Regions from separate parts of the Exiguobacterium sp. s166 genome, predicted to be linked through region 3. Evidence: riboswitches for the same ligand, from Rfam matches in the RefSeq annotation. Region 3 holds a riboswitch; each other region holds the start of a gene.

Region 1 (5,643 bases), on a different contig from region 3:
AATATATACGTTGTAGTCGCGTCACAGGTTCCACCTGTCCGAAGACTTCCTCTGTCGTCTCGCTGATTTCCTTAAATCCGTATGAAGTCAAAAAGTGACGGGCTTTATAGTTTCGGGATTCAACATACACTTCAATCGGAGACGCCCCTTGCAATTCCAGTTCGCGGATCAGCCGGCGTCCGATTCCGTTTTGCTGGTATTTCGGCAAGACATACAGCCGGACGATTTCCCACGTTCCATCCACATCGATGGCGTGGATAAAACCGACGATTTCCCCGTCGATCAGTCCGACATTGAAGTATTCTCCACGTGCTTCTTCCGCTGTCCGGATTGCTCGGACCACTTCTTCCTGCGGGTACGCTTCTTGTACGAAATGGGCTTTCGAACGCTCTGAATAGATTTCCTCATATGTGTCCATCCAGGACGTGAGCGCAATATCATGAATGCGTGCTGCATCAGCCGGAACTGCTTCGCGTATCTCCATACCGAAATCCCCCTTTTCCTTTTACAGGCTCATGTTCTTTTACCCTTTTCTAGAAATTTCAGTCGTTTCCCTGCAAAGTTCCGGAGAAACAAAAAAAGTTCAGAAACACCCTTAAAAGGGAGTTTCTGAACTCAGGATTATGCGAAACGTTTTGCCTGCTCTTCAAGAGTAGCGGCTTTATCTGTTTGCTCCCATGGTAATTCGATGTCTGTACGACCGAAGTGACCATAAGCTGCTGTCTGACGATAAATCGGACGGCGGAGATCAAGCATCTTGATGATCCCTGCAGGACGGAGATCAAAGTTTTCTGCGATTAATTCAACGAGTTGCGCTTCAGGAAGTTTTCCTGTACCGAACGTATCGACTGCGATTGAAACCGGGTGCGCCACACCGATTGCGTAAGCAAGTTGAACTTCTGCTTTGTCCGCAAGACCAGATGCAACCAGGTTTTTCGCGACATAACGTGCTGCGTAAGCAGCTGAACGGTCGACTTTCGTTGGATCTTTACCAGAGAACGCTCCACCGCCGTGACGTGCATATCCGCCATACGTATCAACGATGATTTTACGACCTGTCAACCCTGCATCTCCTTGTGGTCCGCCGATGACGAAACGACCAGTCGGGTTGATGAAGAATTTTGTGTCTGCATCGATGTACTCTGCCGGGATGACCGGTGCGATGACATGTTCTTTCAGATCAGCTTGAATTTGCTCAAGCGTCACTTCTTCTGCATGTTGTGTCGAGATGACGATTGTATCGACGCGAACAGGTTCATTGTTCTCGTTGTATTCAACCGTAACTTGCGTTTTACCATCCGGACGGAGGTAATCGAGTTGCCCCGTTTTGCGGACCTCTGCCAAACGACGAGCCAGTTTGTGTGAAAGCGAGATTGGAAGTGGCATGAGTTCCGGTGTTTCTTTCGTTGCATAACCGAACATCAGACCTTGGTCTCCTGCTCCGATCGCATCGATTTCTTCATCGGACATGTTTCCTTCGCGTGCTTCAAGCGCTTGGTCCACACCGAGAGCGATGTCTGCTGACTGCTCATCGATTGATGTCAATACAGCACAAGTGTCTGCATCGAAACCGTATTTAGCGCGTGTATAGCCGATTTCACGAATAGTTTCACGAACGACTTTCGGGATATCCACGTAAGTTGATGTCGTGATTTCTCCAGCTACTAATACGAGTCCTGTCGTGACAGAAGTTTCTGCCGCAACACGTGCGTTTGGATCGGCTGCAAGAATTGCATCCAAAATTGAATCCGAAATCTGGTCACAGATTTTATCCGGGTGACCTTCAGTTACTGATTCCGACGTAAATAGTCGGCGATTAAGGTTTGTCATGTTTGACCCTCCCAAAAAAGAATTTGACGGTGTACTCATTTCCCCTAGTTGAGTGGGACGGTAAAATGAAAAAAACCTTTCCATGTCCAAAAATGGTCAGGGAAAGGTTGTGCGTTCTTCCTTTACCCTCTTATCGTTCGAAGTGTTTACTTCGCTTCAGGAGAGCACCTTTTCCTACATTAATGATGAAATTAATATAAGACGGTTGCCGGGTTTCTTCGGGCCTTGTTCCCTCCACCTGCTCAGAATAAGAGTATCCGTTACGAATTACATGATATAAACTTGTGCTCACTCTGTCAAGCAACGTTTTAATTTCTAGTCGAAAAATTTCAGAAGAGATGTTAAACTGTTAATGCTGAAAGCGTTTCCAGATAAATAGAAATCAGCGCAGGAAAATGATTGCCCTATCATTAGTATGTCATATATAATAAATGTGTCATACTAATAGTAGAGCTAAAACCAACGTAGGGGAAAGGTGGGGTCAGGATGCCGATGACGGTCCTGAATATCGAAGAGCTACTCAAGAAGGAGCATGTGTTCAAACAACTGTCCGTTGCTGAACTAGTCGAACATGCGATTCGCAACAAAGAAGGAGTTCTTGCAGAAAATGGTGCTTTGTCTGTAGAAACGGGGAAATTTACAGGTCGTTCACCGAAAGACAAGTTCATCGTCCGTGATCAATCGTGTGAGATGCATATCGATTGGGGTCATGTCAATCAACCAATGGAATCGGACAAATTCGAGCAACTGTTACAAAAAGTTCTTCGTTATATGAACGAAGCAGATCAACTTTACTACACAGAAGCTGCTGCTGGTGCCGATACGCATTTCACCCTTCCAGTGCGCGTCGTAACCGAATATGCTTGGCATAATTTGTTTGCGAAACAGCTATTCTTACGCGAATATCCTACGGTTGCGGCCTTTGAACCATTTACGGTCGTCTACGCACCACATTTTAAAGCGGATCCGGCGGTCGACGGAACAAACTCGGAGACATTCATCGCGATGTCTTTCGAACACCGTATTGTCTTGATCGGTGGTACAGAGTACGCCGGAGAAATTAAAAAATCAATTTTCTCGGTCATGAACTATCTCTTACCACAACAAGAAGTGTTGTCGATGCACTGTTCCGCCAACGTTGGACACGAAGGGGATGTCGCGTTATTCTTCGGACTATCCGGGACTGGTAAGACCACACTGTCTGCAGATGAGAGCCGTCAATTGATCGGCGACGATGAACACGGTTGGTCCCATGACGGTGTCTTCAACATCGAAGGTGGCTGCTATGCGAAAACGGTCAACTTGTCACGCGAAAAAGAACCACAAATCTTTGACGCCATCCGCTTCGGAACCGTTCTTGAAAACGTCGTCCTCGACGACACCCGGATTCCGGATTATGATGATACCTCACTGACGGAAAATACGCGTGCGGCTTACCCGATCACAGCAATCGAGAATATCGCCATCCCGTCACGCGCCGGTCATCCGAAAACGATTGTCTTCCTGACAGCAGATGCTTACGGTGTACTGCCTCCGATCAGTAAACTGACAAAAGAACAAGCGATGTATCACTTCTTGTCAGGTTATACATCTAAACTTGCCGGCACAGAGCGTGGTGTCACGGAACCGGAAGCAACGTTTTCGACCTGCTTCGGTTCCCCGTTCCTGCCGTTGATTCCAGAAAAATATGCGACGATGCTCGGGGAACTGATTGATCGCCACGGCGTCACCGTTTATCTCGTCAACACCGGTTGGACCGGTGGGGCTTATGGTACCGGCAGCCGGATGAAACTTTCGTATACACGGACGATGGTCAATGCAGCCGTCAACGGCCTGCTCGCAGACATCCCGACAGAAGAACATCCGATTTTCGGTCTGCATATGCCGATTGAAGTACCCGGTGTTCCGACTGATTTACTCAATCCGGTCAAGGTATGGGCGGATTCATCTGTTTACGAACAACAAGCGACTGCACTCGCGCAAAAGTTCACGCAGAACTTTGCACGTTTCGAAAGTGCGACGGATGCCATCAAAGCAGCCGGTCCCCGCGTTTAAAAATGATTGATGATACTAAAAAGGTTGAGCTCCTTAATGGATGCTCAACCTTTTATGTTAGACGATTGAATCTGTCTTATCTTGTAAATGAAGCTCTTTTTGAGAAAGCCAAACTTGGCTTTCTTTTAATAATTCATAAGCGCGGCGCTTCGCAATCCCGAATCGATTGCTCAGCATCTCGAACCGTTCGAACTCTCCCCGGTCTGCGCTGATCGCAAGGAGCAGGCAATCCCGAAACGGATGATCATCACCTTGTAAGACGTTTTTCAAAGCCGGTTCAATCGGAAGCTGATCAATGATTTCATCAATATCGACTGAGAGTAATGCATCAATATGAGACAGTAATCCAATCATATAAGCGCTCTCTGCTTTCAAGGTCTTCGTTTCCGTCGCAAACAGTTCACACAGCTTTGCACAATGCAAAGATGAACGTAACAATTCATCCGACCACCTGTACGGACTTGCGAGTTTCATTTCACGCAAAACGATTAACGAAATCCAGCTCTTTAATTGCGAAAATCCAAGTAAGGAAATCGCTTGTCGGACGGAACTGACGGTGTTCCGAAGACCGATTCCCGGAGAATTGATTAATTGCAGTACTTGTACACTGATGTAAGGATTTCCTTCGATTTCATCGACGACGTCCTCATAATGATCGTCTGTATCCAACCACTTCAGCATCTTCAACAGGACAGGTACTTGCGGAGGAACCGCCTTCCCTTTCATCAGCATCGGTTTGGCATAAAAGTATCCTTGAAACCAGTCATATCCCATCTCAAGGCTTCGCGTATGATCTTCATGTGTTTCGACCCGTTCTGCCAAAAAGCGCATATGCGGATAATTCCGCTTTAAAATATGTAAGATTGCACTTTGTTCGCGTGGGTTGATGGCTTCGATATCAATTTTAATCAAATCAATCAGATCAAACAGCTCTGCCCCATGATGACGCAACAGATCGGTTACGAAATCATCCAGTGCCAATACGAAGCCTGCTTCTTTCCACTTCTGCAACGTCAGGAGCATAGCAGCATCAATGTGAACCGTCTCTAACACTTCAATCACGAATCGGGTCGGATCCAAGTGATCGATCAGCTCAGACTGTAACAGATCGCCTGTGAAATTAATGAATAATCGTTTCCCTTCTGCTACACGGTCTACTCCCAAATGAATCAGTGTATTCGTCAATACATCCATCGTTGCCAAGTCACCATCAAACACTGCAGGTGTTTCAACGGAACGATAGAGCAGTTCAAAAGCGTCAATCGAACCAAACCGGTCTACAATCGGTTGTCGCGCAAGTAAGATTTCCATCTCATATATCCCTTCTAAATCCGTTAATCTGGCTTATTTTATATGTTCTAGTATATCAAATATCGTTTCCCCTTAAAAAATCTCTTTTTTAAAACATATCAATGTTCCCATCATTTGGAGAAAAAAACATCTCAATGCGAGGCACTGAGATGTTTTCACGAATCCTTTTACTTGGATAACATCCAATCGATGACTTGTTTCGTCACAAGCATTTTTTGATGGATTGGAAATTGATGCGCATATTGATATACCAATAAACGGGTCTTTTCCGGATAGCGGGCTGCATAGTTCGTCGCATGCCGCAACCGAACGTTTTGATCGTACAATCCATGAATCAACAAGACGTCTCCTTGCGGCGGAAAATAGAGTGGTGACCGGACGCGATATGCCTCCAGCCGTTGCTCTGGAACGCCACCGGTAAATCGTCTGAGCATTTTTTGCATCGTC
Region 2 (5,643 bases), 140 kb from region 3:
CTCGACGATCCGACGAACCACTTGGATCTCGAATCGATCACGGCACTTAACGATGGTTTGATCGCTTACAAAGGCGCGATGCTCTTCAGTTCGCATGACCATCAGTTCGTTGAAACGATTGCAAACCGGATCATCGAATTGACACCAAACGGTATCGTCGACAAAGAAACGACGTATGATGAATACCTCAACAATGACTCTGTCCAACAACAATTATCAACGTTGTATGCAACGAACTAAGTAATGAAACGAGAGACCTGTCCTAGCGGATGAGGTCTCTTTTTTGTAGACTGCAGATATCATGCCCATCAGAGGAGGAAAAACGTTGCGCCATCGTTCCTGTGCAGCCTTAATTGAGAACGGTCGGATTTTGATGCTTCGTCTTGAGACAAACGATTGAAGTTTCTGGACATTACCCGGAGGGGGTCTCGAGGAACATGAAACCTTCGAACAAGCGGTCATTCGGGAGGTGCAAGAGGAAGTGAATCTCGCCATCCGCATCATCAAACCTCTTTACTCAGAAACTCACGCAAACGGACAAGAGATCTGCTTTTTAGTCAGACAGATCGATTCACGCGAACCGATTTTGGGATATGATCCAGAGCGCCCGGAGGGAGACCAAGTTCTGACCGGAGTGAGATGGATGCTACTTTCGGAGATGACCGCCGATCGACAAGTCGCAAAAATTTTAACAGCTTTAGGATAAGACATACTCTTTTTTGTAAAACCAAACGAAAGGCATCTGCTCCAGTCGAGTAGATGCCTTTATTGATCATGTACGCATTTGACTTGCCTCTTCTTCCACACGACGGAGTAACCCTTGCACGATTTTTTCCGTTTCCCGTTCGCCGCCAAGCGACAGCAGGCTTCGTCCGACGAAATTCGCCCCTTCGTTTTTCCCGGTATAAATCAGCTGACAACTTTTTTCGTCGAGCCGCTTCAACGTAAAGGTCATCTCGAGTTTAAAGATTTTGGCAAGCGTAAATCCAATCGTATTTTGTTTGAAATCCGGTTGATTTGTATAGGCAAGATCCGTCACGATATATGTCTCGAGGCGATTCCCCTGCATATACGTTTGCCGGTATGTCGAACCGACGACACCCGGTTTCCGTTCGATCACATCGTGCTGGACGACACCTGGAATCAGGCGTTGTAACCGATCGTGATCAAAGATATGCCAGGCTTCCTCGATTGGAACATCCAGTCTCTTTTCTTCATGCCACGTTACCATCCCAACACCTCCTTTTACTGAAAAATACCCTGATGTGTGCAGTTCTAACTTCAGACTACACACATGCAGGGTATTTGGCTTATTTTAATCGGTCCGTGATGATTATTTTACAGTCTGACGTTCGAGAGCCGCACCGAGGAACTTCGCCAGTTCGAGCATGCCGAACTTACCGGCAGCTGCTTCCGCGTCTGAATTGTAATTCGTATTCGTATTGACGTCATACGTATAGATTGTTCCACCCGCATCCTTGATGAACTCGATGCCGGCGACCGCGATCTGGTTCGCTTGCAGGAAGGCTTCATACTTTTGAATGATCGGATCATTAAATCCGTCGACGACTTTAAACTTCATCGGTGTTTGTGGGGCCTCTTCACCGACCGGGCAGAACAAGTCGTCAATGACACAGGCATCTGCCGGGCACAGTTCAAATCCTTCTGACGTGTCGACCTGGACAGCATAAACAAACTTCCCGCCGACGAACTCACAGCGCGTGATGTACGGTTCCGGTGCCTGGATATATTCTTGAATCAGTGTGATCCCGTCGACCGGTTCATCAAACGTTGGTCCATCAAGATATGTCTCAAGTGCTTCGATCGAATGGAACAACTGAACGCCGAGTCCTTTTCCGGCACGGTTGTGTTTCGTGATAAACGAGGACACGCCGATTTTTTTCGCCGCTTCGACGATTTGATCACGCCCGACGGCAGCTGTCGTTTTCGGAACCCGGATACCGGCTTTTCGAAGGGCCGTATACTGATTGATTTTACTCACTTCAAGACGTAAGGCACGGGTTCCGTTAAAGACAGTCCGGTCGTGTTCCTCTAGCCACGCGAGTACCCCTTCCGTCAGTTCCGGGGCGTAGCGGTGCCCGCGCGTATGCGACGACGCACTCATCCGGCTGTAGAAGACGCCTTCTGGCGGGACTTCATCAAGCGGGACCTGTCCTTCATCGAGATGCCACTGTTCATACGGCAACTCCAGTTCCTCGAGTCGTTTAATTAAATGGTCCGTCCATTCCTGGTTTTCGTGTAAGATATGAATTTTTGTCATTTGGTTTGACCTACCTTTCGTTTTTCTTCGACAAGCGGCATGACGTCGCGCGCGAAGCGTTCCATTTCTTCCAGTTGTGGTGAAAATTGAAGTAATAATAAGGAGACACCCACCTGCTCAAACGCAAGAATCCGTTCCGCAATCTGTTCCGGTGTTCCAATCAAATCAGGACGGAGTCCGCGGTTCGAGACCGAATAATCGTTCCGTTTTACCTGCTGTTCGAGTTGTGATTTGCTGACGAAGTCGTCGTACCCGGCGTATCCGGCACTGTCTTCCTTGACGTCCGTAATTCGTTGCCATTCTTGAATAGCCTCTTCTTCCGTATCGCGGCAGATGATATAAGCAGCCAATCCAAAACTTTCAAGCGGCGGTTGCCCTGTCGCTTGTCGGCGCGCCTTCATATCCTCAATCTTAACGGACACTTCTTCCACTGTTCCGCCGTGCATGACATAAGCGTCACAATGATTGACAATGGTTTGTTTGCCGGCTTCACTTTCCCCGCCTGCGTACAACTTGATGCCCGGTCGTTGAACCGGCTTCGGATGCAGTTGCGTCTTCTCGAGCGTATAGTAGTTCCCGTCGAAGCTGTACGGCGAAGCATCTGCCCATAATCCTTTCATGATCGTGACAAACTCTTCCGTCCGCGCGTAGCGTTCGTCGTGAGCTGTGAAGATCCCGTTGTATTGCCGCGCTTCTTCTTCCCACCAGGCAGAGACGACGTTTAACGTAAAGCGCCCGTTGCTAAGTTGATCGATGTTTGCTGCCATCTTCGCGGTCGTCGCCGGATTATGGAAACCCGGACGGACCGCTGTCATGATTTCCAGTCGTTCCGTCGTCGCGGCAATCGCCGCTGCCGTCGTCCAGGCTTCAAGACTTGGTGCTTCAAGCCCTTTGATGTCATTTAGGTTCAACTCCGCAATCAGTGTCGTTGAAAAACCAATTTGTTCTGCCGTTTGCGCGACCTGTTTCGCATAATCGAACGTCGCCGGCATCTGTTCGTCTTCAACATTTCGTAACCATCCGCCAAAAATCGGTAACCAAAATCCATACTCCATCCGTTATGTCCCCCTTATAAAAAAAATCGCTCTTCTCGAAAATCGAAAAGAGCGACGGATTAATCATGTCTGCTCTTATCTGTAAAGGAAAAGATTCCTTTAGGAAGTAGCACCTTCCGCTGCTCGCGGGGTTGCTGAAGTGTCTTCGGGCCATTCCCTCGACTTCTCTTGATAAGAATTATTGGAATTATCGTACACTTTTTAGCAGAGTAAAGCAACCATTAAACCTTGTTTTCCAATCGGAATTAAAAAGATATTCAAAAAAAGGACGAGAGCTAAGCTCTCATCCTCCTCGTCTTAATATGGGGCAACAAACGTCGATTGTTCGACGGGTGCTTCTTTGCCGCGGATCCGATCATAGAATTTTGCAAGCGTGACGCTGACGTAAGGAATAATCCACAAGAATCCGATTCCGATCGTAATCAATCCAAGGAAAAACCAGCCGATGAACGATAGAATCAACAGGAAAGCTTCCATTTTGTGTCCATCCATCATTTGACGTGACCGGGTGATTGCTTCCAATACACCAATCGAAGGTTCATCCCGCAAAATGTAGTAAGTCAACATATACGAAAATGATTTGATAATGGCCGGTACAACCAATAACAATGCCCATAGGAACAAGAATACAAATTGGACGATTGAAAGCAGGACAACTTTTATGAAATATTTATAGGGCTCAAATAAATCACTGATTTTTGTTTGTTCTCCCCGTGCGATAGAAAGTGAGAACCAGACCCATCCTGCACCAAGTGGGAGTAATAAGATCGTTGCAATCAATCCGAGGAAGTCAATCGTCTGGAAAGGTTCGTCATAATCAGACGACAGTAGTTCCGGAATGACTTGCAGAATTGCGAATAATAAAAACATCAAGACCGTAAAGCCCCAACGACCGCTTAATGCTTCCTTTGCTGATTTTTTTAATTGTGATGACATGAATATGATCCTCCTCAAAATAAGTTCTATCTCTATTTACGGCTCATGAAGAGAGGAGTTTCACCTTTTTTCAGGATTTTCCTGTTTTTAACTGATTTAAGCGTGCTTTTTCAAGTTGGCGCTGGCATGCCGTATACAAAGAACGTCGTCCGTCGAGCCGTTCCATCGCAAACGGAATATCATGTTTCTTCGCCTGCGCGATGACGTGTGCAGAAGCGGCATGGGACACCCGGCTTGTGACGACGACGATGGCATCGGTCTTTTTCGCGAGACTGGCAATCTTTTTCGCAGATTGGGCATCACCCGACAGATGAATCAGCTCGATTCCTGTTTTTTCGAAAAACGTCCGGTAGACCGGTGCTTGCTGTTCATTGCCGACGATGACTAGCCGCATGCCTTCAAACGGTGCAAAATCAAGTGGTTTTTTATCCACGAAGTCGATGGGCTGCCCCGGTACGGACGTCGTGACGAGTGGTGTCAACGGTTGGGATTTCTTTTCACGAATCCGGCGCGTTTTCCGTTCTTGTTTCAATTTCGGCTTTCGTTTCATTTGCTTCAGATAGCGTCCCGACTTTTTGACGATGGATCTGGCGTTGGCTGTTTCAACTGATGGTGGCACTGGTGCTGTTGAATTGTTTGACGTCTCCAACAGTTGTACCGTCGGCTCTTGATATTGGAACGCATATTTCCAGGCAATCGTCAGTGTTTCCGGACGACCTTTCCACATGACGAGATCGACGAGCTGTCCTTCTTTCAGATGGAAAAAGCGCATGTCTTCAACCGGTGTGGCGTAATAAAAAGACTTACCCGTCTCATCCTTTAATGGTCCTTCGACCGTCGATTCAATGATACCGTGGTTTTTAACGATACATTTTTCAAAAACGATTCGTTCCGACAGTGGCTTCATCCGGTCAGTCGCGACAACAGCCATCACTTCAAGTGTCGTCCGGCGTACGTCCTGATGTACGACTTGGACCCGGATTTCCATTCCATGTTCGAGATTCCATTGCCGGATCTCTGTTTCCGAGATGTGACTGTTCGGCCATTCCCGTAAAGAACCACCTTTTAATTCACGGACGAACGTATAGGCGTAACGTTGTTCGATGACAGGAGTGATTTGTACAGGAGGAACGACAGGTTGCTTGATTGATATGTCTTCTTCTGGATTGCTCCACGTGAAGTCCAACTTTTCAGAAGGTGTATAGTAACGCGACATCTGCACCCATTCATCGATTCCCCGGATTTCCTCGAGCAGGAGGTCCCATTCTTCCACCGTTTCGACTACTTTCATTTTACCGGCGACTAACGTCTTCGCCCGTTCCACGATCTGTTGCATCATCTTCAACAACCCCTTTGCTTTTTTTCAACTAT
Region 3 (5,643 bases):
GCGAGTGGAGCACCGGTCGCCGGAATCGATTTGGCGCAAGGGGCACTCGCTTCTCAGGTCGGTCCATTGGCTACTGCATTTATGGCGCTTGCGATTTTCTTGTTTGCCTTCAGTTCGATTGTCGGAAATTATTATTACGGTGAATCGAATATCAGTTTCATCAATGACAATAAAAAAATCATGATGGTGTATCGTGTCATCGTCCTCGGCATGGTTGTGTTTGGTTCGCTCGTTCAAACGGCGGGACTTGTCTGGGCGCTCGCGGACATCTTCATGGGCTTGATGGCAATCGTTAACTTGTATGCAATTTTCCGCTTATCCAAAATTGCGAAGCTGGCACTCGATGATTATTTAGTACAACGTAAAAATGGTCAGGATCCCCGTTTCCATAAAGATTCGATTCCGAATCTTCCGGGGAAAGAAACGCTCGAGGCGTGGCAGGATGAAGACCGGAAAGAAAAAGCCATTTAATATGAGAAGGATCAGAGTCATCTGGTCCTTTTTTTATTGGTAGAGATTTTGATAATCGTCATTAAAGCGATGTGAAAATGGGAATACTAAAAAAAACGACCGGAAAGGAGGGGGAGGATGGAAAACGTACATTATGTTCGAGTCGCGGATGCCGTTTGGGATTCGTTTGGAGATGATCCCCACATCATCATGGACTGGATTTTGTTTATCCATGAAACACAACCCGATCATGAGCAATTATTCGCACTCGAAGAGACGACCCCACTGTATCAGTTGATGAGCCAAATCGATATCTTCATTGACCAGGAAACCCACTATAATTTGGGACGGGCGATTGTCGGGGAAGAACTAATCGTCAATGAGGAGCATGCGGCAATCGTCGGCATCCTTCCCTTACCGCTACTCATCATTTCGTCGGAGGTCATGCGTAATTTTGATCGACGGGCACTGGAAGTGATTTATCAGGAGGCCGGCCAGCAAGGTGATTTCGATGAGGTTTGGGAACAATTCGGGAATCTACGCGCCTATTTTCACCAGGCGGAAGAAGCGCAGGATACGATTCTCGTCTATTATGTATAGGGCTTTCCTTGTACAACTCCATTATATAAGGACATAGAAAAAGAGAGGGGGATGTGACATCCGCCTCTCTTTCCTGTATGTGTAAAGTCAATGCTTAAAAGTCGATTTCGTCTGGATCCGGTCCGAGACGAACATCCGTTGCCAAACGATCAATCTTCTCGAGATCATCTGCGTCCAGTTGGAAGTCAAAGACGTCAAAGTTTTCCGCAATGCGTTCAGGTGTGACCGATTTCGGAAGCGCGACAATACCGTTATCCAAATGCCAGCGCAAGACGACTTGTGAAGGAGATTTACCGTGTTTTTCTGCAATTTCCTTGAAGTCATTGATTTCGAGGAATTTCCCTTGCATGAGCGGGCTCCACGCTTCAACTTGAATGCTATGGTCCTGTAAATATTCATGCAGTTCGTGTTGCGGAAGTTGCGGATGAAGTTCGACCTGATTGATCATCGGTGTCATTAATCCTTCTTCAGCAAGTGTATCGAGGTGATGTTCTTTGAAGTTCGACACGCCGATGGCTTTAATTTTCCCGGCTTCGTAAAGCTCAACCATCGCTTTCCACGCTTCGATATATCCTTCAACCGGCCAGTGGATCAGATAGAGATCAAGGTAATCGGTCTCGAGACGTTCAAGTGACTCGGCGAAAGCTTCCTTAGTGCGTCCGGCACGAATATCATCGTTCCATACTTTAGACGTTAAGAAGAGATCTTCACGGTTCACGCCGCTTTCTTTAATTCCTTTGGCGACACCACGTTCGTTTTTGTAAACGGCAGCCGTATCAATATGACGGTAACCGACACGAATGGCTTCTGCGACGGCAGCCGGTGCTTCCGTCTCTTCATCGACTTGCCAGACACCGAATCCGATTTGTGGAATTGTGACACCATTTGAAAGTTTTGCGTATTGCATGTGTATACTCCTCCTTTAATGAAACGAGAATATGGAATTGCTCGTTTAGTTTAGCATGAACAAGCAAGAACGTCCGTTTCAACGCTCAAGGGAGGAAAAAGCCGGTTAGAAAGCGAAAAGAGGAGGGTAAATCTATAAAGGAAACGAGGTGTATTTTATGAAACGATCTGTTAAAAACGTACCAAAAGGTGTTTGGGCCGGCCTTGCAGCCCTGTTAGGGACACAAGCGACATGTTTGTTCCTTGGTGCACGGAAGACAGGACGAAATCCGTGGGTCTGGGGAGGCGCAGGACTGATTCAGTTCCCGCTTCCGGCGATTGCGTATTTCATTCTCAACCGCCAAGACCAGAAAAAATAAGTCAAAACAAGACCTATCGCAAAAGCGACGGGTCTTGTATTTTTTACGAAACATTTTTTTTACGCACATCAGCTGTTTTTCGACGTGGGAAGCCGAAGACGATGGCAAGAGATCCGCAAACGAAAAGCAGGAACGGATAAAACAGATAGGGAATCAGTTCCGGGGAAGCCGTTTTCGTTAATTCCGCTGCAATCAGCAACTGGGCTCCGTACGGGATGATTCCTTGGATACCGCACGAGAAGATATCGAGGATACTGGCGGATTTCTTCCGATCAATATCATACGTATCGGCGATTTCCGCAGCGAGTGGTCCGGCGACAAGAATCGAAATCGTATTGTTCGCTGTCGCAAGATTCGTTGCACTGACGAGTGCCGCCATACTGAATTCCGCGCCGCGGCGTTGTGAGATTTTCCGCGTCAGGGTTTCTTTCAGATAAGCAATCCCGCCGTTAAAGGTGATCAGGCTGACGAGTCCGCCCATTAATAACGTCAAGATCGAAATTTCTGCCATCCCCATCAATCCTTCAGACATCGACAGGACGAAGCCGCTTAAGCCGAAGCTTTCGTCCATCATACCGATGATACCCGTCAAAACGGTTCCGCCGACTAAGACGAGGATGACGTTGACACCAAACAAGGCGAGGACGATGACAGACAGATACGGAATCAATTTATAAAACTCAAACGCTTTTGCTTCGACGACGTCTCCTGTACCTGAGACGAAAGCCAAGATGATGACCGTCAGGATTGCTGCCGGCAACACGATCATGAAGTTGGTTCTGAATTTGTCGCGCATATTGGTTTTTTGCGTCCGGACTGCTGCGATCGTTGTATCGGAAATGAATGACAGGTTATCACCGAACATTGCACCGCCGACGACAGCTGCCGCGGCAATCGCAACATTGACACCTGTTGCTTCATGAATTCCGAGAGCAATCGGGGCAAGTGCGGCAATCGTACCGGTCGAAGTCCCCATCGCCATCGAGATGAAAGCAGCGATGATAAACAACCCACTCATTAAAAGAGAAGGCGGTAAAAATGTCAGCGACGCGTTGACGGTCGCTTCGATGGCGCCAATCGCATCGGCCGTTCCGGAAAAGGCACCGGCAAGTAAGAAAATAAAGACCATGATCATGATGTCCGGATTTCCGGCACCCGTTGCAATCCGTTCCACGGTTTGATTGATGCTACCTTTCGTTGTGACCGCCGCAAAAATCAAGGCAATCAAAGCCGCAATCAGAATCGGGAATTTGTAGAAATCATCGTAAAAAATACCGGCACCGATAAAAAGAACTAAAAAGACAAGTAACGGTAGAAGTGCCCATTTGTTCGGTATAATCGTCTCGTTCATAAAACCACTCCTTTTCTACAAGTACAAAAAAAGACTCCTTCGCAAGAAAGAAGGAGGTCTTTACTGAAAAAGACGCTCTTCTTATCTCTCAAGCCGCAGCTTGCTGGATTTGGCACAGTACGATTTAATCGTCCGCTGCCGAAACATCATCGGGCCAGTCCCTCCGTCTCTCGCGATAAAAAGAAGTCATTTAATTGTCTGAAATACGTTTTCTACCGTAACGTATCTTTTACTGCATGTCAACACTACTTCACTGAAGTGCTTGTTTGAGCGTCGTCACATTTTCATTCATCAAGTCAAAATACGAGGCATTCTGCTGTTCTTTCGTGACGGACTCCAGGTTGTGGATCGTAATCGCTTCGGCTCCGATTTCCTGTTGGATGACGCGGGCGACTTTAGGAGAAACCGTCTCCTCGAAAGCGATATACTTCAAGTCATGCAATTTGGCTTCTTTGACGAGAGCAGCCAGTTGCTTTTGGGAAGGCTCGTCCGACGGAGAGATGCCGGCAATCGGCAATTGCGAGAAACCGTATCGTTCGGCTAAATATCCGTAAGCGGCATGCGTGACGAGCAATTCTTTTTTCGAGCCCTTATCGACAGCCTGTTGCAGATTTTGATCGAGCTCATCTGCCTGCGTATCAAATTCAGCCAGGTTTTTTTCAAACGTCGCTTTTTTATCCGGTACTTCTTTTGCCAGTGCCGTCGAAATCGATTGGGCCATCATTTTGGCATTGTTCGGATCGAGCCAGACATGGGGATCGTATTTGCCGTGATCATGTTCTTCTTCCGCGTGTTCGTCAGCATGATCATCGTGTCCTTCATGTTCGTGAAGCGTGGCGTTGGCTTCGAGTAAGTCGATTCCTGTGCTTGTCTCGACGAAACGGACATCATTGCCTTTCAGACTGGCTTTGATTTTTTTCGAGTACGGTTCAAGCGTCGTACCGGTTAAGAGGAACAGATCGCCTTGTGTGATTTCTGTCAGTTGTTTAGACGTCGGCTCGTACGAGTGCGGATCGGCACCGGGAGGGACAATCATCTTGACGTCGATATCTGTTCCGCCAATTTCCTTGGCGATTGCCGCAGTAGCGAATGTCGATGTATACACCCGAAGCTTTTGATCGGTCGCATCTTGATTGGATTCGGAAGAACCGCAGGCAGCAAGAAAAGCAGCGCTGGCAAAGGCAACCGTGAAAGCTGAAAGTAATTTTTTCATATGAATAAACCCTCCAAAAATTATTAAAACGTAATTATTCCGATTTGAACCTTTTCACTATAACGAATCCAAAACGAAGCGTCAAGTATAAGTCGGGGAAGACGTTCGGCTTCTAAATAAATCGGGTAGATGACTAATAAGAGATCAGAAATCGAGAGTAAGCTTTGGAGGTGATGAGGTGAAACGGGAAACTGCTTGGCTGATGGGAGGGGCGGCAATTTTAACGACAGCCGCAGCCGGAGCGAGCATCTGGAACAACTATGGTGCTTTATTACGATGGACGGAACCGGCGCTTCCACTGTCGGAAGTCCAACTCGCACCCCGGACGATTTTGTTTAAAACCGTTAATCAGAAAGAACTAAAGTTGGATTTATATTATCCGCCGGGTGATGGTCCTTTCCCGGTCGCGATTTATGCGCACGGGGGAGCCTTCGTCAGAGGGAACCGGGATGACGTCTTTTGTTTTACGCCAATCGTCGAGCGTTTCCTGGAACTCGGCATCGCCGTTTGCAGTATCGATTATCGCTTGTTTGAGGACGGCAGTTATTTTCCGGATAATCTGGAAGACGTTCGGGATGCACTTTGTTTCTTAAATCAGGAAGCCGACGATTTACGGATTATGCGGGGACGCATGGTGTTGTGGGGAGACTCAGCCGGTGCCGCGTTAATGCTGACGACGGCACTTGCCCCGATGGAATTCATCGGCGAACAAACAGCCGAATGCCTCCCGTTGATCAGTGGTGTCATTGCCCTGTATCCTCCGA
Region 4 (5,643 bases), 160 kb from region 3:
ATCGAACCGAGTGTTCCACCGAGCAGTGGACCGATTGAAATCCCGAGACCGACTGCCGCTTCATATAAGATGATCGCTTTCGCTGTTCCACCGGATGAAAGGGAAACAATCGCTGCGAGTGCTGTCGCGACGAACAGTGCATTTCCGAGTCCCCAACCGCCGCGTAACGCGACAAGTGTCCAAATACTGTCGGCCTGTGACGCAAAACCGGCAACAGTTGCGATAACCGCAATCCCGAGCATCAATGTCCCCTTTTGACCAATCCGTGAAGAAATCGCGCCGGTAATCAGCATCGCAAATGCCATGACGGCGTTATAACTTGTAAATAGTAGCGTAACTTCACTTTTTGATGCTTCGAGGTTTTCGGCAATCGTCGGTAGGACCGGATTGACGAGCCCCATTCCCATGAATGCCGTGATACTGGCAAAGAATACCGCCCAAACAGCAATCGGTTGATGCAGTAAACCGTGTTTGCTTTCCGATAGAACTGTTTCAGGCGCAAGTGTCGTTGTTTTTTCCGCAAGAGCCATATAAATCCTTCTTTCTTAAATAAACTGTTTAAACGAATGACGGATGACGTCACCGCGACTGATGATTCCGACGAGCTTGCCGTCTTTTAGAATCGGTAATTTTTTAATTCGTTTTGAACCGAGTGTCGCTGCAATTTCTTCCATCTCGGTTTCTGTCGTCGCTGTCACGACTTTTCGGCGCGCCATGTCCATGACAGGACGCGTCAGGATGTGACGGACGCGCTCTTCATAGTTTTCATCATCGCCTTTGATGACATCGACATATAAAAACGTATCGACAATGATGTCTTTATGTTTGCCGATGGCCCGCATGATATCGCCGTCGCTGATGTAGCCGACGACTTCCTGCTCTCCGTTGACGACCGGAACCCCACTGATACCGGATGTGATAAAACGTTCTACTACCGTCCGGATCGTATCCTGTTCATTGACCGTAATGACGGTTTCTTTCATCGATTGATAAGCTTTCATCAGAATTCTCCTTCATCAGACGCTGTAATTAAAATAAGTTCATAACAACAAGTTTTACGATACAATTAAATAACATTTATGATTGTATAATACAACTATAATCCTGTCAAGAAGCCTGCCTTTGATTGACAGAGGACAGCCCGTGCGTAATGATGAGGGCAATGAATGCTAATGAGAGGTGACAATATGTCGAATCAATCCCTGGAAACAATTGAACTGGAACTGGCGATTCTTATTCGTCGTTTAACGACGGCAACGGCCGATAATCGGAACCTGGACCGTGCTTCCTATTTACTCTTGCGCCAGTTATCCGACTCCGGTCAAGTCGGTGTCAAAACCCTTGCCCGTGAGTTGCAACTCGACGTCTCGACCGTCAGCCGACAAGCGGCTGCGCTCGATCAGAAAAAATTAGTCGAAAAAATAAAAGACCCGACAGACGGCCGGGCCTTCTTTTACAACATCACAGATTACGGTCAACAAGAGCTCGAAATTTACCGGACAGCCCGTTTAACGAGCATCGAACGGTTATTACATGACTGGCCGGATGAAGATGCCGAATCGTTCGGTCGGTTGCTGAAACAGTTCAACCAAGCGTTACGGGAACGGTGAGTTTCTGAAAATACGAAATATCAGTCTAAAAAGAGGACGGATGCAAAATTCCGCTCTCTTTTTTTGTCCTTATTAGACATGACTTCCGGTTAACCGATTGTCACCTTCTGTTGAATCCGCTCAATCTGCTCGGGTGTCGTACGGCAACATCCGCCGATCAACCGGGCACCTGCGGCATACCATTCCGGAGCAATGTCTTCGAAAGCCGTACACACTGCTTCACCGGACCAGGTCTTACTGACCGGATCATACTGCTCACCGGAATTCGGATAGACGATAATCGGTACATCGGTCAGTTGTTTTAATGTCGTGATGAACTCTGTCGCAATCGATGCCGGAAAACAGTTCGCGCCGATTGCCGCCAGTTGCGGGTGCTCCCCTAATGCCTTGATACACTCACTCAACGATGTTCCTTCACTGATGTGTGTTGCGTCACGCAGGGAAAAGGCAAGCCAGGCCGACTGATCCGGAAATTCTTCGAGCAGCCGGAACAGCACTTCGGCTTCCTGCAAGGAGGGAATCGTCTCAAATGCCAACACGTCCGCACCTGCCGCGATTAACGCTTCCAGACGAGGACGGTGGAAAGCTTCAAGTTGCGCATCGTCGACTCCGTAATGACCGATGTATTCGGATCCGTCCGAAAGATAGGCACCGTAAGGACCAATCGATCCCGCAATCAAAGCGTGATCCGCTGCCGGTCCGGTTTCCGCACGCGCCTGCTGTGCCAGATAGACCGTTTGTTTCATCAGTTCAATCGCTTCCTCTTCTTTAATCCCCCGGCTGCTGAAGCCGGTGACACTCGCTTGGTAGCTGGACGTGATGGCACAATCCGCCCCGATTTTAAAATAATCCGCATGGACGCGGTGAATCTGTTCCGGTTCTTCAAGCAGTACACGGGCCGACCAAAGCGGATCATCGAGATTTCTCCCATGGCGTTCAAGTTCCGTCGCCAGTGCTCCGTCCAATAAAATATAGGGTTTTTCTTTTAACAGTTGTTCAACTGGATTGTTGTTCTTTGACATCTTCCACACTCCGTTTCCATGATGTTTTTGTCAGATGATGAACGATGTAACAGACCGCGATAAACGGAACCCCGAAATAGAGGGCGACCCGTTGCGTCGGATCAAAGGCGATTCCGATCAATGAAGCCAAACACATTAAAAACGACAGAATCGGTACAAACGGATACCAGGGCGTCCGGTAAACCAAATCGTTTAGATCATGCCCCTCTTGCAGATAGCGCTTGCGGAACATGAACTGTGAGGCGCTGATACTCATCCAGACAACGACGACTGCCAGTCCCGAGATCGAGACAAGCGCAATGTAGACGGAACCCGGTGCATAGACGCTGGAGAACAGGGCAAGCAGACCACCGAGCATACTGAAGAGAACGGCACGTATCGGCACTCCGCTCGCATTTAATTTAGAAAAGTACGGCGTAATCATCCGTTGATCGGATAAAGACCAGAGCATCCGTGATGCGGCGTACAGACCCGAGTTCGCTGCTGACAAAATCGCGGTCAGGATGACGAAGTTCATGATGTCTGCTGCAAACGGAAGACCGATCCGTTCAAACACAGCAACGAATGGACTTTCAAGCACTCCTTTTGAATCATTTGGTAACAGAATCGCAAGAACAATGATCGTCCCGACAAAAAATAAGACGAGCCGGAAGACTGTTGTTCGAATGGCGAGAGGAACCGTCCGTTTCGGATCGACCGCCTCACCTGCTGCAATCCCGATTAACTCTGTTCCGGAATAGGCAAAGTTAACGGCAAGCATCGTCATCAAGATCGCGAACGCTCCGTTCGGAAACAGGCCCCCCTCCGTCAACGGAGCGAGAAGCGGTGCTTGTGAGCCGTCCGCGAGGGGCAAGAATCCGACGATTGCTGCTGTTCCTAAGACGATGAACACTAAAATCGTCAGCACCTTGACGGCAGAAAACCAAAATTCAACTTCCGCGAACAAGCGGACCGTCAAGACATTGATGCCTAAAATCATGACGACGAATAAAGCACTGAACAGCCAGACCGGAACATCCGGAAACCAGCGTTGCATCAATAAACCGGCTGCCGTAAATTCCGAACCGAGCGCGACCGTCCAAGTCAGCCAGTAAAGCCAGGCGACGGTATAGCCTGTTCCGGATCCAATATATTTCGTCGCGTAGCTGTGAAAGGCACCCGTCTCCGGCATATGTACCGCCAGCTCCCCTAGACAAAGCATTACCAGATAAACCGCCAGCGCTCCGACCAGGTAAGATAAAATCGTGCCGACCCGACCGGCCTGCTCGAGCGTATAGCCTGTACTTAAAAATAATCCGGTCCCGATGACACCTCCGAGTGACAACATGACGATATGCCGGGATTCCATTTTCCGCCGAAACGTTCCTTCTTTCATTGCTCCTCCACACTCCTCTTTTTCTCGTTAAACTAAAAAAAAACGCACCCACATGCATGGGTGCGTCGGTCGACAATCAAAGGAAGCTTATCGATCGGGTACAACACCCGCAGGAATTAGCACAGTATCTTTCGACCTGTTGCTGAGGCTTCAAAGGGCCAGTCCCTCCACCTCTCTGGATAAGAATGTAATTTTTCATAACAGTACCAACCCTGTTTTGAATTGTCAACACAATTCAGAATTTATCATGTAAAAAAAAACGCCTTACACCAAAACGGTATAAGACGTCTGTCGCTTATTTCTTCGCAAACAAATCAGCTGTCTTCAATGCCATGCGAACCGCTTTCCGGTTCAATGTGCCTTGTTGATGCTTCATTTCTTTTGTTTGACTGTTCAACTTGCCTTGAAGTGATTTGATTTTCTTATCTTTTTCAGCCATTTTCGCTTTATCGCGTTTTTGAGCTGCCACGATTTTTTGTTCTTCTGCTGGGAAATATGATTCAAAACGTGAAACGGCTTCTTCGATACTGATTCCTGTGATCGGTTTAACGACCGGAAGCAACTCTGCTTTGGCCATTTCACGATCAAACGGAACGTTCTCCGGATAGTTCGTTTCTTTGTAGATGTGTTCTAGATCATTTGTATTCAGGAATTCCACGAAGTTATCAAAGTTACGTGCTTGAACACGTGTTGGACTCTGGAAGTCAGCCGACTCAATCACATCTGACAAACGTGTGCTGTCTGTGATGTCATTTGCCCAAATGTGTGTCAATTGGTGATAATCCGTTAATTCGCGCATCCGTGCATCTTTCGGAATCAGGATACTTGGCGTTCCGGCAAGTGTTGCCGTGATGTTACCGTGAAGACGTGCTCCGAAGCTGAAGTCTGCTTCTTTCAAGAAGTCAATCCATGTCTGTGCGTTTAAGAAGAAGCGGACACGGTCGTTCATGTAAGTCGGATCCGACATTTTAACCGGATAGTTCGTGACGGATAAGTCAGCAATCGGATGTGTTCCTGTGTACGTCAAACGCAACTCTTTCATCCATTGCGGGATGAAGTAGTGGTTCGGGTACTCTTCCATTCCGCGTGTGATGAAGTTAAGGACGTTTTGCGGTGCAAGACGTGACGAGTTGACACCGATCATTGAATCTTTTGTGATATTCGTTTCACGAATTTTCAAATCACGACCAAACGCATACATCGATGGGCAACCGATGACTTTGTGATCGATTCCTTCGCGGAAACCAAGACGCGTCAAATATTTTGATGTGATTTCGCCGCGAAGTCCAAGCATGCTTGAGCGCTCAAGAACTGCGCTGACAAACGCTTTAACGTCTTCATCAAATGAGAAACCGTCGTTTAAATTCGCTTCAAACGGTGCGCGTAAACCGACACCGATGACGACGACCGGAATCTTTAGTTTTTTAATCAATTTTGTATATTTACGAAGTGTCGGGACGAATTCTTTACGGAATGCATCAGCGAGTGGAATGACATATAAATCGAAGTTCGCATTGATTTCATCTGCACGCTCTTCTTCATAGTAGTAGTAATCCGGTGTGATCGTCGTGCCCTCTGTCATCAAGGTGCGGAAAATACTGTATTGATAAATCAGGTTTCCGACGTTCCCTCCGAT

The links. Region 3 has a riboswitch for S-adenosylmethionine ahead of KNP93_RS11330 (Na+/H+ antiporter NhaC family protein). Riboswitches for the same ligand answer to the same signal wherever they lie in the genome.
Region 1: it holds a riboswitch for S-adenosylmethionine, as region 3 does, so the genes downstream of both, metK (methionine adenosyltransferase) here and KNP93_RS11330 (Na+/H+ antiporter NhaC family protein) in region 3, are expected to answer to the same signal.
Region 2: it holds a riboswitch for S-adenosylmethionine, as region 3 does, so the genes downstream of both, KNP93_RS10645 (LLM class flavin-dependent oxidoreductase) here and KNP93_RS11330 (Na+/H+ antiporter NhaC family protein) in region 3, are expected to answer to the same signal.
Region 4: it holds a riboswitch for S-adenosylmethionine, as region 3 does, so the genes downstream of both, KNP93_RS10510 (amino acid permease) here and KNP93_RS11330 (Na+/H+ antiporter NhaC family protein) in region 3, are expected to answer to the same signal.

What each region holds. Positions count from the first base shown of each region.
Region 1 is NZ_JACSMU010000001.1:533,521-539,163, forward strand. It holds gene KNP93_RS02660 (GNAT family N-acetyltransferase) at 1-484, opposite strand, end outside; gene metK (methionine adenosyltransferase) at 622-1,830, opposite strand; SAM riboswitch class I at 1,958-2,084, opposite strand; gene pckA (phosphoenolpyruvate carboxykinase (ATP)) at 2,317-3,885, shown strand; gene KNP93_RS02675 (EAL and HDOD domain-containing protein) at 3,943-5,196, opposite strand; gene KNP93_RS02680 (alpha/beta hydrolase family protein) at 5,364-5,643, opposite strand, start outside.
Region 2 is NZ_JACSMU010000004.1:93,437-99,079, reverse strand. It holds gene KNP93_RS10665 (ABC-F family ATP-binding cassette domain-containing protein) at 1-240, shown strand, start outside; partial or broken gene KNP93_RS10660 (NUDIX hydrolase) at 419-706, shown strand; gene KNP93_RS10655 (SRPBCC family protein) at 773-1,231, opposite strand; gene KNP93_RS10650 (ATP-grasp domain-containing protein) at 1,334-2,281, opposite strand; gene KNP93_RS10645 (LLM class flavin-dependent oxidoreductase) at 2,278-3,336, opposite strand; SAM riboswitch class I at 3,409-3,514, opposite strand; gene KNP93_RS10640 (DUF975 family protein) at 3,634-4,272, opposite strand; gene KNP93_RS10635 (DUF2325 domain-containing protein) at 4,343-5,611, opposite strand.
Region 3 is NZ_JACSMU010000004.1:231,606-237,248, forward strand. It holds gene KNP93_RS11310 (alanine/glycine:cation symporter family protein) at 1-471, shown strand, start outside; gene KNP93_RS11315 (hypothetical protein) at 589-1,050, shown strand; gene KNP93_RS11320 (aldo/keto reductase) at 1,145-1,957, opposite strand; gene KNP93_RS11325 (hypothetical protein) at 2,115-2,315, shown strand; gene KNP93_RS11330 (Na+/H+ antiporter NhaC family protein) at 2,359-3,666, opposite strand; SAM riboswitch class I at 3,745-3,848, opposite strand; gene KNP93_RS11335 (metal ABC transporter solute-binding protein, Zn/Mn family) at 3,917-4,879, opposite strand; gene KNP93_RS11340 (alpha/beta hydrolase fold domain-containing protein) at 5,058-5,643, shown strand, end outside.
Region 4 is NZ_JACSMU010000004.1:67,493-73,135, reverse strand. It holds gene KNP93_RS10530 (MFS transporter) at 1-530, opposite strand, end outside; gene KNP93_RS10525 (CBS domain-containing protein) at 546-1,001, opposite strand; gene KNP93_RS10520 (MarR family winged helix-turn-helix transcriptional regulator) at 1,188-1,610, shown strand; gene mmuM (homocysteine S-methyltransferase) at 1,700-2,632, opposite strand; gene KNP93_RS10510 (amino acid permease) at 2,607-4,007, opposite strand; SAM riboswitch class I at 4,092-4,193, opposite strand; gene KNP93_RS10505 (polysaccharide pyruvyl transferase family protein) at 4,303-5,643, opposite strand, start outside.